DNA from 3 places in the Streptomyces sp. 4F14 genome. Region 3 is predicted to be linked to each of the others. Evidence: riboswitches for the same ligand, from Rfam matches in the RefSeq annotation. Region 3 holds a riboswitch; each other region holds the start of a gene.
What was found. Region 3 has a riboswitch for cobalamin ahead of ACLZOT_RS46165 (cobalamin biosynthesis protein). Riboswitches for the same ligand answer to the same signal wherever they lie in the genome.
Positions count from the first base shown of each region.

Region 1 (5,752 bases), on a different contig from region 3:
TCCAGGTCGACCGTGCCCTCCACGGCGACCTGGTAGGCCGACGGGCGGCGCTCGAAGAAGTTGGTCAGTTCCTGGACGCCCTGGAGCTCCATGAAGGAGAAGGGGTTCTCGGAGCCGTAGACGGGGGCGAAGCCGAGGCGGACCAGGCGCTGGTCGGCGACGCATTCGAGGTACGCGCGCATCGACTCCGTGTTCATGCCGGGCAGGCCCTCGCCGCACAGGTCGCGGGCGAACTGGAGTTCCGCCTCGACGGCCTCCGCCAGCATGTCCGTGACCTCCTTCTGGAGGACGTCGTCGAAGAGCTCCGGCTCCTCCTTGCGGACGGTGTCGACCACGTCGAACGCGAAGGACATGTGCATCGTCTCGTCGCGGAAGACCCAGTTGGTGCCGGTCGCGAGGCCGTGCAGGAGGCCCCGGCTGCGGAACCAGTAGACGTACGCGAAGGCGCCGTAGAAGAACAGGCCCTCGATGCACGCGGCGAAGCAGATCAGGTTCAGCAGGAAGCGGCGGCGGTCGGCCTGGGTCTGGAGGCTGTCCAGCTTCTCGACCTCGTTGATCCACTTGAAGCAGAACTCTGCCTTCTCACGGATCGAGGGGATGTTCTCGACGGCCGCGAAGGCGGCGGCGCGGTCGTCCGGGTCGGGCAGGTAGGTGTCGAGCAGCGTCAGGTAGAACTGGACGTGCACGGCCTCCTCGAAGAGCTGGCGCGAGAGGTAGAGCCGCGCTTCGGGGGAGTTGATGTGCTTGTACAGCGTCAGCACGAGGTTGTTCGCGACGATCGAGTCACCCGTCGCGAAGAACGCGACCAGGCGCCCGATGAGGTGCTGCTCCTCCGCCGACAGCTTCGCGAGGTCCGCGACGTCCGAGTGGAGGTCGACCTCCTCGACCGTCCACGTGTTCTTGATCGCGTCCCGGTAGCGCTCGTAGAAGTCCGGGTAGCGCATGGGCCGGAGAGTCAGCTCGAAGCCGGGGTCGAGCAGGTTCTTCTTGGCTTCGGTGGTCATTACTGGCATGCCTCGCAGGACTCGGGGTTTTCGAGGGAGCAGGCGACCGCGTCGGGGTCGGGGGTGGCCTGCACCGGGACAGAAGCCTGGGCCGCGCGGGCGATCCTCGTCGCCGGGCGCGAGCGCAGGTAGTACGTCGTCTTCAGCCCGGACTTCCAGGCGTACGCGTACATCGAGGAGAGCTTGCCGATGGTCGGCGTCTCCAGGAACAGGTTCAGGGACTGCGCCTGGTCGAGGTACGGCGTACGGGCCGCCGCCATGTCGATCAGACCGCGCTGCGGGATCTCCCACGCCGTGCGGTACAGCGCGCGGACGTCCTCCGGGATCCAGACGAAGTCCTGCACCGAGCCGTTGGCCTCGCGCAGCGCCTCACGGGTACGGGCGTCCCACACGCCGAGGTCCTTGAGGTCCTGCACCAGGTACGAGTTGACCTGGAGGAACTCGCCGGACAGCGTCTCGCGCTTGAACAGGTTGGAGACCTGCGGCTCGATGCACTCGTACACACCGGCGATGGACGCGATGGTCGCGGTCGGCGCGATGGCGAGGAGCAGCGAGTTGCGCAGCCCGGTCGACGCGATGCGCTCGCGCAGGGCCGCCCACCGCTCCGGCCAGGTGAACTCGACGCCGAAGTGGTCGGGGTGCAGCACGCCACGGGCCGTACGGGTCTTCTCCCAGGCGGGGAGGGGGCCGGAGCGCTCGGCGAGGTCGGCGGACGCCTCGTACGCGGCGAGCATGATCCGCTCGGCGATCCGGGTGGAGAGCGCCTTGGCCTCGGCCGAGTCGAAGGGGATCCGCAGCTTGAAGAAGACGTCCTGGAGGCCCATCGCGCCCAGGCCCACCGGCCGCCACTTCGAGTTGGAGCGGCCCGCCTGCTCGGTCGGGTAGAAGTTGATGTCGACGACCCGGTCGAGGAAGGTCACGGCGGTGCGGACGGTCTCGTCCAGCCGGTCCCAGTCGATGTCCGAACCGGTGACGAACGCGCCCAGGTTCACCGAACCCAGGTTGCAGACGGCCGTCTCCCCGTCGTCGGTGACCTCCAGGATCTCCGTGCAGAGGTTGGAGGAGTGGACGACGTGGCCCGCCTCGGCGGTCTGGTTCGCCGTACGGTTCGCGGCGTCCTTGAACGTCATCCAGCCGTTGCCGGTCTGCGCGAGGGTGCGCATCATCCGGCCGTACAGGTCCCGCGCCGGGATCGTCTTCTTGGCGAGCCCCTCGGCCTCGGCCTTGCGGTACGCCGCGTCGAACTCGTCGCCCCACAGGTCGACCAGCTCGGGCACGTCCGAGGGCGAGAACAGCGACCACTCCTGGTCGGCGTTCACGCGGCGCATGAACTCGTCCGGGATCCAGTGCGCCAGGTTCAGGTTGTGCGTACGGCGGGCGTCCTCGCCCGTGTTGTCCCGCAGCTCCAGGAACTCCTCGATGTCGGAGTGCCAGGTCTCCAGGTACACCGCCGCCGCGCCCTTGCGCCGCCCGCCCTGGTTCACGGCCGCGACACTCGCGTCCAGCGTCTTCAGGAACGGCACGATGCCGTTGGAGTGTCCGTTCGTGCCGCGGATCAGCGAACCCCGGGAGCGGATGCGGGAGTACGAGAGGCCGATGCCGCCGGCGTGCTTCGAGAGGCGGGCGACCTGGTGGTAGCGGTCGTAGATCGAGTCCAGCTCGTCCTTGGGGGAGTCCAGGAGGTAGCAGGACGACATCTGGGGGTGCCGGGTGCCCGAGTTGAACAGCGTGGGGGAGGACGGGAGGTAGTCCAGGCGGCTCATCAGGCCGTACAGGGCGGAGACCTCGTCCAGGGCGCGGACGGTGTCGTCCTCGGCCAAGCCCGAGGCGACCCGGAGCAGGAAGTGCTGGGGCGTCTCGATCACCTTGCGGGTGATCGGGTGGCGCAGCAGGTACCGGCTGTGCAGGGTGCGCAGGCCGAAGTAGCCGAAGCGGTCGTCGGCGGCCGGGTCGATCAGGCCGTCCAGGTACGTGGCGTGGATCCGCGCGAACTCCGCCGTGCGGTCCGCGATCAGGCCCTCGCGGTGGCCCACGGAGATCGACTCCGTGAACGTCGTCACACTCTGCGAGGCGGCCTCGGCGCGGATGCTGATCGTCAGCAGGCGGGCCGCGAGGCGGGAGTACGCCGGGTCCTCCGCGATCAGGCCCGCGGCGGCCTCCGTGGCCAGCTCGCGCAGCTCGGCCTCGTCCGCACGCGCGGAACGGCCCCGCAGAGCCGCGGCGGCGACCCGGCCGGGGTCCGCGTCGGGCAGGTCGGCGGTCAGCTCCGTCAGGGTCCGCAGCAGCGCGGTACCGGGACCGTCGTTCTCGGTCTCGACCGCCTGGACCTCTGAAGCCGGTTCGGCTGGCGCGATGGTCACGTGAGGCTCTCCCTCGCTCGGCAAGGGGCCTTCGCGGGAGGGCAGGGGGCAGCACGGACGCACAGCGCGTACGCGTCCCCGGCCCACTCCGCGAGGCCCGGACGTCAGGGCACACCGAGCCGTCCCTTGGCACGGCTGGCGCTTGCTGCCGACAGGTCCTCGGACTGACTCCCGTGCGCGTATACGCACAAGTACACCGTTGCGGGACAGTTCCGGATTCCCACCGGATTCCCCTGCGGCGACAGCGAGCATGAGCATACATCTAGTGCCGGGCTGTCAGGTCACCCCCAGATGTTGTGTCGCGTCGGCTTCGGAGCGTCAACTTGTGGGTGGGAACTGTGATGCCGGGCAGGGGGTGGGGGTGCTGTCGGTGGCGGTCTGCGGGTGCGTCGTGGTTGCTCGCGCCCCGCGGCGGAGCCGCTATCAGATACAGCCCCGCGCCCCTGGAAGTGCGCGGCAGCGCATCTTCCAGGGGCGCGGGGAACTGCGCGAGCAACCACGGTGGTGCCGCAGCCGCCAGACGGCAGGGAGTGTCGAGCTAGTGGGCCGCTCCCGAAGTCGCCGGGGGAAGTTCCGTCTGGACCCCGGGGTCGCCCGCGTCCGCCGTGTAGTCCGACGGGCTCGTCTCGTCCACCCCGTCCGGGGCTTTGGCGGCGCGTAGGACGAACGTGAGGGCCACCGTCACCGCCACGTTCAGGACGAAGGCTGTGAGGCCGATGTAGCCCATCTCACCGATGCCGGGGATCTTGTCGTTGGAGCCGCCGAAGTGTTTCTGGGTGGGGGAGGCGACGCCGTACGCGGCGATCGTGCCGTAGACCATGCCGACCGCCCAGCCGGCCAGCAGCGCCCAGCGGTGGAACCAGCGGGTGAAGAGGCCGCCGACGAGGGCCGGGAAGGTCTGGAGGATCCAGATGCCGCCCAGGAGCTGGAAGTTGATCGCGGTGGTCTTGTCCATCGTCAGGACGAAGACCAGGGCGCCGACCTTCACCAGGAGCGAGACCAGTTTGGAGATCTTCGTCTCCTGCTCCGGCGTGGCGTCCGGCTTCAGGAAGTCCTTGTAGATGTTCCGGGTGAAGAGGTTGGCCGCCGCGATGGACATGATCGCTGCCGGGACGAGGGCCCCGATACCGATCGCCGCGAACGCCACGCCCGCGAACCAGTCGGGGAACATGTCCTCGAACAGCTGGGGGATGGCCAGCTGGTTGTTGCCGTGGGTGTCGACCTTCGCGGCGATGGCCATGAAGCCGAGGAGCGCGAGCAGCCCGAGCATCAGGGAATACAGCGGCAGGATCGTGGTGTTGCGACGGATCACCTCACGGTTCTTGGAGGAGAGCGTCGCGGTGATCGAGTGCGGGTACATGAACAGGGCGAGCGCGGAGCCCAGCGCGAGCGTGGCGTACGTCCATTGGCCCGCCTCGGCCGGAACGAGCCCGCCCGCCTTGGCAGCGGTGTACTTCTCGCTCGCCGAGGCGAAGATGTCGTCGAACCCGCCCAGCTTGATCGGGATGTAGATGATCGCCACGGTGATCACGATGTAGATCAGCGTGTCCTTGACGAACGCGATCAGCGCCGGCGCCCGCAGCCCCGAGGAGTACGTGTACGCGGCCAGCACACCGAAGGCGATCAGCAGCGGCAGGTCCTTGACGAACCAGTTCGTGTCCTCGCCGCCCCCGACGCCCATGACGTCCAGCACCGCCTGGATGCCGACGAGCTGGAGCGCGATGTACGGCATCGTCGCGAGGATCCCGGTGAGCGCGACCGCCAGGGACAGCCCCTTGGACCCGAACCGCCCACGCACGAAGTCGGACGTGGTGACGTACCCGTGCTTGTGCGAGACCGACCACAGCCGGGGCAGGAACGTGAAGATCAGCGGGTACACGAGGATCGTGTACGGCACGGCGAAGAACCCGGCCGCCCCGGCCGCGTACACGGCCGCCGGCACCGCGACGAACGTGTACGCCGTGTACAGGTCCCCGCCGAGCAGGAACCACGTCACCCAGGTCCCGAACGACCGCCCGCCGAGCCCCCATTCGTCGAGGGAGTGCTCGTTCTCGGCCTTGCGCCAGCGTGCCGCGAGGAAGCCCATGACGGTGACCGCGAGGAAGAAGAAGATGAAGACGCCGAGCGCGACGCCGTTCACACCGCCGTTCACTTCGACGCACCCCCCTTGCGGGCGCGCTGGTCACGCCGCCACAGCTTGTACGCGGTCATGGTGAGCGCGGTCGAGATGAGCACCCACAGCATCTGGTACCAGTAGAAGAACGGGATGCCGATGAACCGCGGGTTCACATCGGCGTACGACCCGACCCACAGCAGCGCCACGAAGGGGGCGAACAGGCAGAGGCCGATGACGACGCGCAGAGGCGTCACCACCGGATCCGCCGGCCT
Region 1 covers NZ_JBLRVY010000005.1:106,028-111,779, forward strand. The annotation lists gene ACLZOT_RS09935 (ribonucleotide-diphosphate reductase subunit beta) at 1-1,004, opposite strand, end outside; gene ACLZOT_RS09940 (ribonucleoside-diphosphate reductase subunit alpha) at 1,004-3,364, opposite strand; cobalamin riboswitch at 3,497-3,635, opposite strand; gene mctP (monocarboxylate uptake permease MctP) at 3,903-5,516, opposite strand; gene ACLZOT_RS09950 (DUF3311 domain-containing protein) at 5,513-5,752, opposite strand, start outside.
Region 1: it holds a riboswitch for cobalamin, as region 3 does, so the genes downstream of both, ACLZOT_RS09940 (ribonucleoside-diphosphate reductase subunit alpha) here and ACLZOT_RS46165 (cobalamin biosynthesis protein) in region 3, are expected to answer to the same signal.

Region 2 (5,752 bases), on a different contig from region 3:
CGGCGCCCGCGTAGGAGCCGATGCCGGGCAGCGCGTACTGCTTGTTGTCGACGCTGATCGCCTCGGAGGCGACGAGGAAGAACCAGCCGCCGCCGAAGCTCATCATGCCGTTCCAGACGAGGCCGATCATCCCGGAGGGCAGTTCGACCTTCCAGAACCGCATCCAGCGGGTGAACCCGAACGACCGGGACAGCTCGTCGAGTTCGCGCGGCAGGGAGGTCAGCGAGGAGTAGAAGCCGAACGTCATGTTCCACGCCTGCGAGGTGAAGATCGCGAAGATCGACGCGAACTCCAGGCCGAGCATGGAGCCGGGGAACAGGGCGATGAAGCCGGTCACGGCGACGGTCAGGAACCCGAGCACGGGGACCGACTGGAGGATGTCGAGGGCCGGGATCAGGACACGTTCCAGCCTGCGGCTCTTGGCCGCCGCGTAGGCGTAGCCGAACGTGAAGACGACCGAGGCGGCCAGCGCCGCGAACATCCGCAGCAGGGAGCGCGCCGCGTCGTACGGGAGGCGGGCGGGGTCGGTGTCGACGTGGAGGTCGGAGTGGGCGTTGAAGGCGACGGTGGTGCCCTGGCCGACACGCAGGACGGTGTAGAGCAGCACGAGGACGGCGGCGGCGACGGCGGCGTCCACCCAGGAGAAGCGGGAGAGCAGGGGTCGTTTGACAGCGCGGATCAGCATCACGGGGCCTCCGCCCACACTCTGCGCACGGCGAGGCGCCCCGTCCGGCGGCGGCACGCCGACAGCGGGGCAGGGTCACCCGGGGAGCACGGGGAGTGTGGGGAGTGAAGAAGAGAAGGGGGTCAGCGAGTGCCCTGGGGGCGGCTCGGACTGGGAGGTTCTGCGCCCATGGCCGCCTCCGTTCCGCGATGCGAGTGCGCCCGTGACCGGGCCCGACGCGACGAGTCTGCACCTTCTTGCGTCCAGACGCAAATAAAGGCGGGGACTCTTGCCCGCCTCTCACCTGCGCACACATGAACGGACCCGGTGTCTCCCCAGACACCGGGTCCGTCACCCGCACCCTCCGCTCAGGGTGCGGTCACCACATGCCGCTCACATGTGGACCGTGGGGGCCGCGTTCTCGTCGGCCTTCGGGACGCCCCTGCGGTACATCAGCAGGGTGATGACGGCGCCGACCGCGAAGAACCCGGCCGACCACCAGTAGGCGGTGGAGTACGACTCCAGCGCGGCGTGCGCCTGGACGAGCTTGTCGCCCGCGTACCTGCCGTCCAGGTAGTTGGTCGCGGCGCTGGCCGCGAGGGTGTTGAGCAGGGCCGTACCGATGGAGCCGCCGATCTGCTGCATGGTGTTGACGGCGGCCGAGGCGACCCCGGCGTCGTGCGCGGCGACCCCGCTGGTGGCGAGGGACATCGCGGGCGCCATGACCAGGCCGATGCCGAAGCCGGTGACGATCAGCGGCGGCATGACGTGCGTGAGGTACGTGCTGTCGAGGTCCAGGCCCGTCATCCAGACCAGGCCGAGCGCGCCGAGGGCCATGCCGAGCGGGACGATGGTCTTCGGGCCGATCCGGGGGACCAGGAAGCTGGTCGCGACGGTCGCCGAGATCATCAGCGCGCCGACCATCGGCAGGAACGCGAGCCCGGTCTTGACGGCGGAGAAGCCCAGGCTGAGCTGGAGGTAGTAGGTCAGGAAGAGGAAGACGCCGAACATGCCCGCGCTGGAGATCAGCATGACGGTGAAGGAGGCGCCGCGGTCGCGGTCGAGCAGGACGCGCAGCGGGAGCAGCGGGTGGGACGCCTTGGTCTGCCACCAGGTGAACGCGGCGAGCAGGACGGCGCCGATGGTCAGGAAGCCCCAGGAGCGCGGCGAGGACCAGTCGTGGGACTCGGCCATCGAGAAGCCGTAGACGACGGAGAAGAGGCCGGTGGTGACGAGGATCGTGCCGGGGATGTCGAGCTTCGCGCCGGGTTCGCGGGCGGTGCGCTTGAGCAGGATCCAGCCGCCGACCAGGGGGATCACGGCGAGGGCGAGGTTGACGTAGAGGGTCCAGCGCCAGTCGAGGTACTCGGTGAGGACCCCGCCGAGCAGCAGGCCGACGGCCGCGCCGGAGCCGGCGATGGCGCCGTAGATGCCGAAGGCGCGGGCGCGTTCCTTGGCGTCGGTGAACGTCGTGGTCAGCAGGGAGAGCGCGGCCGGTGCGAGCAGCGCGCCGAAGACGCCCTGGAGGGTGCGGCCGGCGACGAGGACCTCGAAGCTCTGGGCGGCGCCGGCCAGCGCGGAGGCCGCCGCGAAGCCGCCGACGCCGACCAGGAAGGCGACCTTGCGGCCGAAGAGGTCGGCGATCCGGCCGCCGAGCAGCAGGAGGCTGCCGAAGGCCAGGGAGTAGGCGGTGACGATCCAGGTGCGGTCGCCGTCGGAGAAGCCCAGGTCGGCCTGGGCGGACGGCATCGCGATGTTCACGATGGTCGCGTCCAGCGTGACCATCAGCTGGGCTATGCCGATCATCGCGAGGACCCACCAGCGGTGACGGGACGCGGGTTCCTCGGCTGTCTTGGTGAGTGACGTCGTGTCCGGCGTCTCGGTGGTCTGTGACATAGGGGCCTGCTCCGATGAGATGATCGGGCGTCTCGCGAACGAAACGGTTTCGTACTCCAGGAACGCTACACACCCGGCTAGCGAAACTCAACCGTTTCGATAAAGAGACCGCCGTCACATACCAGCCGGTTTCCCGAACGACCTCCCCCAACAGCGGCTTCACCCCGTACGCTGATCACCGCAGCCGGTTCGCCCCGTCAGCCAGACGGGCCGCGTCGCAAGAGGGAACCCGGTGGGAATCCGGGACTGCCCCGCAGCGGTGAGCGGGAACGACCGCCGTCATACGCACTGGGTCCGCACGGACCTGGGAAGCGACGGCCACTAGGTGCCTCCTCCGGAGGCGTGCCCGCGAGTCCGAAGACCTGCCGACTGCCCGTACGCGATGTGTTCGCGTGCGGAGTTCCGGTGACCTCGCGGGTGGGTCGGCGCACAGAAGGCCGTACGGCGCTGCCGTCCGGTCGTCCGCTCCTTCACGCCCTCGTCCCGTCGCCGGGACCTCAGGGAATCGTCTCGTGAAGGAGATCTCCGTGACACCGAAGTCCGCAGCCGCGGCAACCCTGTACGGCTACCCCCGCCAGGGTGAGAACCGGGAGCTGAAGAAGGCGGTCGAGGGCTACTGGAAGGGCCGCGTCACCGCCGACGCCCTCCACGCCACCGCCGCCGACCTGCGCGCCGCCACCTGGCGGCAGCTCGCCGAAACCGGCCTCGACGAGGTCCCGACCGGGGGCTTCTCGCTCTACGACCATGTCCTCGACACCAGCGTCATGGTCGGCGCGATCCCCGTACGCCACGCGGCAGTCGAAGACCCCTTGGACCGCTACTTCGCCATGGCCCGCGGCACGCAGGACGCGCCGCCGCTGGAGATGACGAAGTGGTTCGACACCAACTACCACTACCTGGTCCCCGAGTTGGGCCCGGACACGGTCTTCCGTGCCGAACCCGCCCGGCAGGTCGCCGAGTTGAGGGAAGCCCTCGCTCTCGGTCTCACCGCCCGCCCGGTGCTCCTCGGCCCGGTCACCTACCTGCTGCTGGCCAAGCCCGCCCCCGGCGTCGACCCCGCCTTCGAGCCGCTCACCCTCCTCGACCGGCTCCTCCCGGTGTACGCCCGGATCCTCGCCGAGCTGCGCGCGGCCGGCGCCGGGTGGGTACAGCTCGACGAGCCGGCCCTCGTCCAGGACCGCACCCCGGCCGAGCTGAACGCCGCCGCCCGCGCCTACCGGGACCTCGGCGCCCTCGGGGACCGGCCGAAACTGCTGGTCGCGACCTACTTCGACCGGCCCGGCGAGGCCCTGCCGGTGCTGGCCAAGGCCCCCGTCGAGGGGCTCGCCCTCGACTTCACGCGGCCCGGCACCCTGGAGGACCTCGCCTCCGTGGGCGGACTGCCCGGCAAGCGGCTCGTCGCGGGCATCGTCGACGGCCGCAACATCTGGGTCAACGACCTCTCCGCGTCCCTCACCGTCCTCGGCACCCTCCTCGGACTCGCCGACCGCGTCGACGTCGCCGCCTCCTGCTCCCTCCTGCACGTCCCCCTCGACACCGCCCTCGAACGCGACGTCGACCCGCAGATCCTGCGCTGGCTCGCCTTCGCCCGGCAGAAGACCGCCGAGGTCGTCACCCTGGCCCGCGGACTCGCCCGGGGCACCGGCGCCATCGCCGCCGAACTCGCCGCCAACCACGCCGACCTGGCCTCCCGCGCGGGCTCGCCGATCACCCGCGACCCCGCGGTGCGGGCCCGCGTCGCGGCGGTCACCGAGGCCGACGCGCGCCGCGAACAGCCGTACCCCGAACGGGCCTTGGCGCAGCGCGCCCATCTCGGGCTGCCCCTGCTGCCGACGACCACGATCGGCTCGTTCCCGCAGACCGGCGAACTGCGGTCCGCCCGGGCGGACTTGAGGGCGGGGCGGATCGGGGCCGCCCGGTACGAGGACCGGATGGCCGCCGAGATCCGGGAGGTGATCGCCTTCCAGGAGAAGGCGGGTCTCGACGTCCTGGTGCACGGCGAGCCCGAACGCAACGACATGGTCCAGTACTTCGCCGAACAGCTCACCGGCTACCTCGCCACCCAGCACGGCTGGGTCCAGTCCTACGGCACCCGGTACGTCCGGCCCCCGATCCTCGCCGGGGACATCTCCCGGCCCGAGCCGATGACGGTCCGCTGGACCTCGTACGCCCAGTCCCTCACCGCCCGCCCGGTCAAGGGCATGCTGACGGGGCCGGTGACGATGCTCGCGTGGTCGTTCGTACGGGACGACCAGCCCCTCGGGGACACCGCGCGCCAAGTGGCACTTGCCCTCCGCGACGAGGTCAACGACCTCGAATCTGCCGGGAGTTCGGTGATCCAGGTCGACGAACCCGCACTCCGGGAGACCCTGCCGCTGCGCAGCGCCGACCACGCGGCGTACCTGGCCTGGGCGACGGAGTCGTTCCGCCTCGCCACCTCCGGGGTACTCCCCCGGACCCAGATCCACACCCACATGTGCTACGCCGAGTTCGGCGACGTCGTCCAGGCGATCGACGACCTCGACGCGGACGTCATCAGCCTGGAGGCGGCCCGCTCCCACATGCAGGTGGCCCGTGAACTGGCCGCACACGGCTACCCGCGGGAGGCCGGGCCGGGTGTCTACGACATCCACTCGCCGCGCGTCCCCAGCGCCGACGAGGCGGCCGAACTGCTCCGGGCGGGCCTGAAGGCGATCCCGGCGGACCGCCTGTGGGTGAACCCCGACTGCGGCCTCAAGACACGGGGCTGGCCGGAGACGAGGGAGTCGCTGGAGAACCTGGTGACGGCGGCGAGGAGGGTGAGGGCGGAGCTGTACTGAGGCATGGACCGAAGGGACCCGGGATTCCCGGGTCCCTTCGGTCGTACGGCGAAACATCTCCTTCATACAGGAAGTATTTAGGGGTAACACCCCCTGCCTACCGTCTCCGTGCTCCCGCAAACCGTCTCGCGGGGCAACCGTCCCCACCCCCGCCGCAAGGAGACGTAGTGAGCGTCGAGCCGCAGACAGACGTACGCACCGCACCAGCGCCAAGTACCGACCAGGCCACCAAGGAGACCCTGGAGGACTACACCCTCCGCTTCGCGCCCCGCAGTTACCGCCGCTGGACCCCGATGGTCGTGGCCACGACCGCGCTGGGCGGCATCGCCTACATGGCGGACTTCTCGATCGGCGCCGGCATCGGCCTCGCGCA
Region 2 covers NZ_JBLRVY010000013.1:195,769-201,520, forward strand. The annotation lists gene ACLZOT_RS23785 (ABC transporter permease) at 1-685, opposite strand, end outside; gene ACLZOT_RS23790 (MFS transporter) at 1,058-2,560, opposite strand; cobalamin riboswitch at 2,729-2,945, shown strand; gene metE (5-methyltetrahydropteroyltriglutamate--homocysteine S-methyltransferase) at 3,088-5,379, shown strand; gene ACLZOT_RS23800 (purine-cytosine permease family protein) at 5,547-5,752, shown strand, end outside.
Region 2: it holds a riboswitch for cobalamin, as region 3 does, so the genes downstream of both, metE (5-methyltetrahydropteroyltriglutamate--homocysteine S-methyltransferase) here and ACLZOT_RS46165 (cobalamin biosynthesis protein) in region 3, are expected to answer to the same signal.

Region 3 (5,752 bases):
GCGTCGGCGAGTTCCTCCGGCCGGTCCACGAACCGCACCACCACGCCGGGTTCGGCGGCCAGCGCGTCCACGTCCGTGAAGTTCGACATCAACGGCACGGCGCACACCGCGACCCGGAGGATCTCGTCCCCGACCGGCGGCGCGAGCGAGGACTCCCGTACGGCGCCCCGCAGGGACACCGCCATGCCGTCCTCCTCGTCGATCCCGAGACCCGGCCGGAACGGCAGCACCCCGTACGACGGCCGCCCGGTCAGCCCGCGCAGCATCTCCAACCCCGGTTCCAGCAGCGACACATCGCCGCGGAACTTGTTCACCAGGAACCCGGCGACCAGCGCCTGGTCCTCCGGCGAGAGCAGCGCGACCGTCCCGAAGAAGGAGGCGAAGACGCCGCCCCGGTCGATGTCCCCGACGACCAGCACCGGCAGCCCGGCGTTGCGGGCGATACCCATGTTGACGATGTCGGTGCGCCGGAGGTTGATCTCGGCGGGCGATCCGGCGCCCTCGCAGATCACCGCGTCGTGCGTGGACCGGAGTTCGGCGAGACAGTCGAGGACCGTCCCGAGCAACTGCTCCTGCCGGCCCCCGTGATAGCGGCGCGCGTCCATCTCGCCGACGGGCTTTCCCATCAGCACGACCTGACTGCTGCGCTCCCCGCCGGGCTTCAGCAGCACGGGGTTCATCAGCGCGGTCGGCTCGATCCGGCACGCCTGCGCCTGCATGGCCTGCGCCCGCCCGATCTCGGCACCCTCGCGGGTCACGAAGGAGTTGAGGGACATGTTCTGCGCCTTGAACGGCGCGACCTTGACGCCCTGCCGTACGAGCCACCGGCAGATCCCGGCGGTGACGACACTCTTCCCGGCGTCTGAGGTGGTCCCGGCGACCAGCAGCCCGCCGCTCATACGCCGACTCCCTTTTTCAGCAACCGTCCGCCCAACACCCGCCCGGCGACCGTCGCCCCGAGCGCCAGCCAACTCACCCGCCGAGACAGCCGTACCGCCCGCTCGATGTCCCCGACGACGACCCCGCGCCCACCCCCGTTGAGCACGGGCCGATGCTCGATCCGCCCGGCGTACGACAACGTCCCGCCCATCCGCACCCCCAGCGCCCCCGCGAACGAGGCTTCCACCGGCCCGGCGTTGGGGCTGGGATGCTTCACGGCGTCGGTCCGCCAGGCCCGCACGGCCCCCCGGGGATCGTCCCCGGCGACACACGCGAGGACGGCGGTCAGCCGCGCCCCAGGCCACCCGGCGACGTCGTCGAGCCGCGCGGACGCCCACCCGTACCGCAGATGGCGCGGCGACCGGTGCCCCACCATCGCGTCGAGCGTGTTGACGGCCCGGAACCCGAGCAGCCCCGGCACCCCGCCGACGGCCCCCCACACGAGCGCGCCCACGACGGCGTCGGACGTGTTCTCGGCGACCGACTCCACCACTGCCCGCGCGATCCCGTCCGCGTCCAGCGCCTGCGGATCGCGCCCGCACAGGTGCGGCAGCCGGTCCCGGGCCGCCTCGACGTCCCCGGCCTCCAGCGCCCGCCCGATGTGCCGGGCCTCGCGCGCGAGGGAGGTGCCGCCGACGACCGCCCAGGTGGCGACGCCGGTCAGGGCGAGAGAGGCGGCGGGGGAGCGGCGTACACCGGCGCTCATGGCGGCCCCGAGGGCGACGGCGCCGCCCGCGCAGACGGCGGTGTGCAGCGCGCCCCACCCGCGGTGGTCGCGCCACAGGGCCTTCTCCACGGCGGCCGCGGCACGCCCGAACGCGGCGACCGGATGCCCCCGGCGGGGATCGCCGAGCAGCAGGTCACCGAGGAGTCCGGCGGCGGCGCCGTACGCGTGGATGCGATCGGCACCCATCGGCTCAGGCGGCCGTGGGGACGGGCAGGCGTCGGGGTCGGTACCTCAAACGGCGGCCGAGCATGGCGATATGTCCTCACTCAGGGTGTCCACGCCCTGGTTCGACGAGACCGGCGGTGGGAGTTCCTGGCTCCCGGGGATGACTACCCCGGTCACAGTGGCGGGACCGCGCCGGATTCGCACCGGTCTTCCTCCTGAGCCGCCGTACATGGCCCTGGCAGTCCACCACGGGCCTCGAAGAGCCGTCAACTCACTGTTGACCTGCGAGAGCGGAGTGTGCAGAACCCCACACGAAACCCCGTACAGCGGGTGCCGTACGGGGTTGTGGAAACGCTTGCTGCCGGTTCTCAGGGCGCTCAGGCGACGATCAGGCTGATGCCGTACGCCACGGCCCCCAGGCACGCCGCGAAGCACGCGTACGCCCCCGTCACCGCGAGCGCCGCCGAGCCGCCGTCGGCCTGGGCGCGCTCGTGGCGGGAGAGGCCCATCACGCCGAGCGTGAAGAGGGTCACGAGCCCGATGGTGACCACGAGGCTGACACCGAAGACGGAGCCGAGTGCGGACCAGTCGATCTTCATGGTTGCGGTGTCCTTCGGGGTCAGACGGTCGCGGCCGGGGGAGCGGCCGGGTCGGTGGTGGCGCCGGCGGTCGCCGGGGCGGGGATGACGACCTTGATGTCGGAGCTGTCGGCGCTGTCGGCGCCGGGCGTCGCGGCGGGGGCGTCGTCCGTGTCGTTGACGTTGGTGTGGTCGATGACCTCACGCCGCGAGATCTTCCAGATCGCCGCGCTGGAGACGACGAGGAACACCGCGACGACGGCCGTGCCCCAGTCGCCGAGGTCGGTGACCGACTCCGCGAGCGCCCCGACCAGCGCGGCGGCCGGCAGGGTCAGACCCCACGCGACGAACATCCGCGTGGCCGTCGACCAGCGCACGACCCCGCCCTTGCGGCCGAGGCCCGCGCCCATCACGGACCCGGAGACCGCGTGCGTGGTGGAGAGGGAGAAGCCCAGGTGGGAGGAGGCGAGGATGACCGTCGCGGCGGACGTCTGCGCCGCGAAGCCCTGCTGGGGCTGGAGGTCGGTGAGGCCCTTGCCCATCGTGCGGATGATGCGCCAGCCGCCCAGGTACGTGCCCAGCGCGATCGCGAGACCGGCGGAGAGGATGACCCAGGTGGGCGGGTCCGAGTCGGGCGCGAGCGAGCCGCCCGCGACGAGCGCCAGCGTGATGATGCCCATCGTCTTCTGCGCGTCGTTCGTGCCGTGCGCCAGCGAGACGAGCCCGGCGGAGGCGATCTGCCCGAACCGGTAGCCCTTCTCGGCGGCCTTCCCGTCGGCCTTCTTCGCCAGGGTGTACGACAGCCGCGTCGCCAGCATCGCGGCGAGCCCGGCGACGATCGGTGCGGCGACCGCGGGGATCAGCACCTTCGTGACCAGCACGTCGCCGTGCACCGCGCCCGTGCCGGCCGAGGCCAGCGTCGCGCCGATGAGGCCGCCCATCAGGGCGTGCGAGGAGCTGGAGGGCAGGCCGACCAGCCAGGTCAGCAGGTTCCAGAGGATCGCGCCGACCAGCGCCGCGAAGATCACCTCGGGTCGTATACCGCTTTCGTCTACGAGTCCCTTGGAGATCGTGTTCGCGACCTCCACGGAGAGAAACGCCCCCACAAGGTTCAGCGCGGCGGACATGGCCACCGCCACCTTGGGCCTCAGTGCGCCGGTCGAGATGGTCGTGGCCATCGCGTTGGCGGTGTCGTGGAAACCGTTCGTGAAATCGAACGCGAGAGCGGTGACCACCACTATCGCGAGGATCAGCGAGAAGTTTTCCATTTACCCAGGCAATCGTTCGAAGTAATCGGCTGGTTGAAGGTAGGTAACCTGGATGAACGGAAGGTGAACTGGACAGGGCATCGCGGTGTCACTGTGGGCATGAGTCCCCCACCTGGCAGGATCACCCGCATGGCTGAGCACAGGCGCCCGCGTCCCGAAGAGGCCGCGGCATGGGAGTCCCTGGTCGCGACGGCCCGCCGCACGGTCACCGACGGACTCGTGGTGGGCACCTCCGGAAACGTCTCGGTACGCCTCGACGACGTGGTCCTCGTCACCCCGACAGGCGTCCCGTACGACCGGCTGGGGCCCGGGGACGTCACCGGTGTCGACCTCGACGGCAACCAGGTCATCGGCACCCTGAGACCGACCAGCGAACTCCCCATGCACCTCACCGTCTACCGCGCGACCGGCGCCGGAGCCGTCGTCCACACCCACGCCGTCCACGCCACGGCCGTCTCCACCCTCGTCCCCGAACTCCCGGCGATCCACTACATGACCGGCGCCCTCGGCGGCCCGGTCCGCGTCGCCCCCTACGCGACGTACGGCACCCAGGAACTCGCCGACCACATCCTCACCGCCCTCCAGGACCGCACCGCCTGCCTCCTGCGCAACCACGGCACCCTCGCGTACGCCCCCACCCTCGACCGCGCCTTCACCGACACGGCCCAGCTCGAATGGATGTGCCGCCTCTGGCTGACGGCGGCCTCGGTACCGGGCCACACACCGAGCCTGCTGACCTTGGACCAGGTGAGGGAAGCGGGGGACAAGCTGAGGGGGTACGGACAGGGGACGGCCTGAGGGGCGGGGCGGGGCCGGGCCGGGGGCGCGGCCTGCGGCGGCCTGAGAGCCGGGCGCGCGGCCCGGGACGGGGTACGTCCACTGGCCGCCCCCGCCCGTCACCCGGACACTGGACGCGTGCGCCCAGTCAAAGCGACGGCCCTCGCCGTCTCCGCAGCAGTGGCCGCCGGCGCGGCGAGCGTCGCCGCGGGCCGGGTGGTGAGCGACACGGCGTTGAAGGCCCCGCCCGGCCGCCCCCTGCCGACGGAACCGAGACTCACGGTCCACGCCACCGCGCCGGGCCGGCTCACCCTCACCCGCCACCTCGCCGCCCTCAGACCCGGCACCTACGGCGTCACCGGCGCCGACGTCCACGCGGTGGTCGGCCCGGTCCTCCCCGACGCCCCGCACGACGCCGACACGGTCGTCCGCCGCCTCGAACGCGTCTCGTACGGCACCCTCGGCGCCGGCACGGCCGTACGCCTCACCCCGAACCTGCACGTCGGCGACCCGACGACGGCCCTCGGGCTGGCCCACACGGACGTCCGCTTCCCCGGTGAACTCGGCGCGCTGCCCGGCTGGTTCGTGCCCGGTGCGCGCCGGACGTGGGTGATCGCGGTGCACGGCCTCGGCGCGGGCCGCGAACACGCCCTGAACGTCCTCGGGTTCCTGCACCGCCGCCGCTTCCCGGTCCTCGTCCCCGCCTACCGGGGCGACGAGGGGGCGCCCCGCTCGCCGGACGGCCTCAACCACCTCGGCACGACGGAGTGGCGGGACGTCGACGCGGCGATGCGGTACGCCCTCGGGCGCGGCGCGGACCGGGTGGTCCTGCTCGGCTGGTCGACCGGCGCCGCGATGGCCCTGCGCGCGGCCACCCGCTCCGGCCTCGCGGACCGCGTCTCCGGCCTGGTCCTCGACTCCCCGGTCCTCGACTGGCGGACGACCCTGCGCTCCCTCGCCTCCGCGCGCCGCGCCCCCGGCGCCCTGCTCCCGCTCGCGGTCCGCGCGGCCCTGGGCCGCCTCGGCGACGGCGGGCAGCCCCCGGACGACGACCTGAGGCTCCCCGCCGTCCCCACGCTGATCGTCCACGGCCCCGGCGACACCGTCGCCCCCTGGGCCCTCTCCCGCCGCCTCGCCGCCCGGGCGCCCGCGCTCGCCACCTTCCACGAGGTCCACGACGCCCCGCACGGCGCGATGTGGAACGCCGACCCGGCGGCGTACGAGGAGACGCTGCGGAGGTTCCTGACGCCGTTGATGTGAACGACCGGTGCGCGCCCCCGCGTTCCCTCCCCATGCCC
Region 3 covers NZ_JBLRVY010000045.1:13,637-19,388, forward strand. The annotation lists gene ACLZOT_RS46160 (cobyric acid synthase) at 1-899, opposite strand, end outside; gene ACLZOT_RS46165 (cobalamin biosynthesis protein) at 896-1,852, opposite strand; cobalamin riboswitch at 1,952-2,095, opposite strand; gene ACLZOT_RS46170 (hypothetical protein) at 2,209-2,430, opposite strand; gene ACLZOT_RS46175 (anion permease) at 2,451-3,677, opposite strand; gene ACLZOT_RS46180 (class II aldolase/adducin family protein) at 3,807-4,475, shown strand; gene ACLZOT_RS46185 (alpha/beta hydrolase) at 4,593-5,714, shown strand.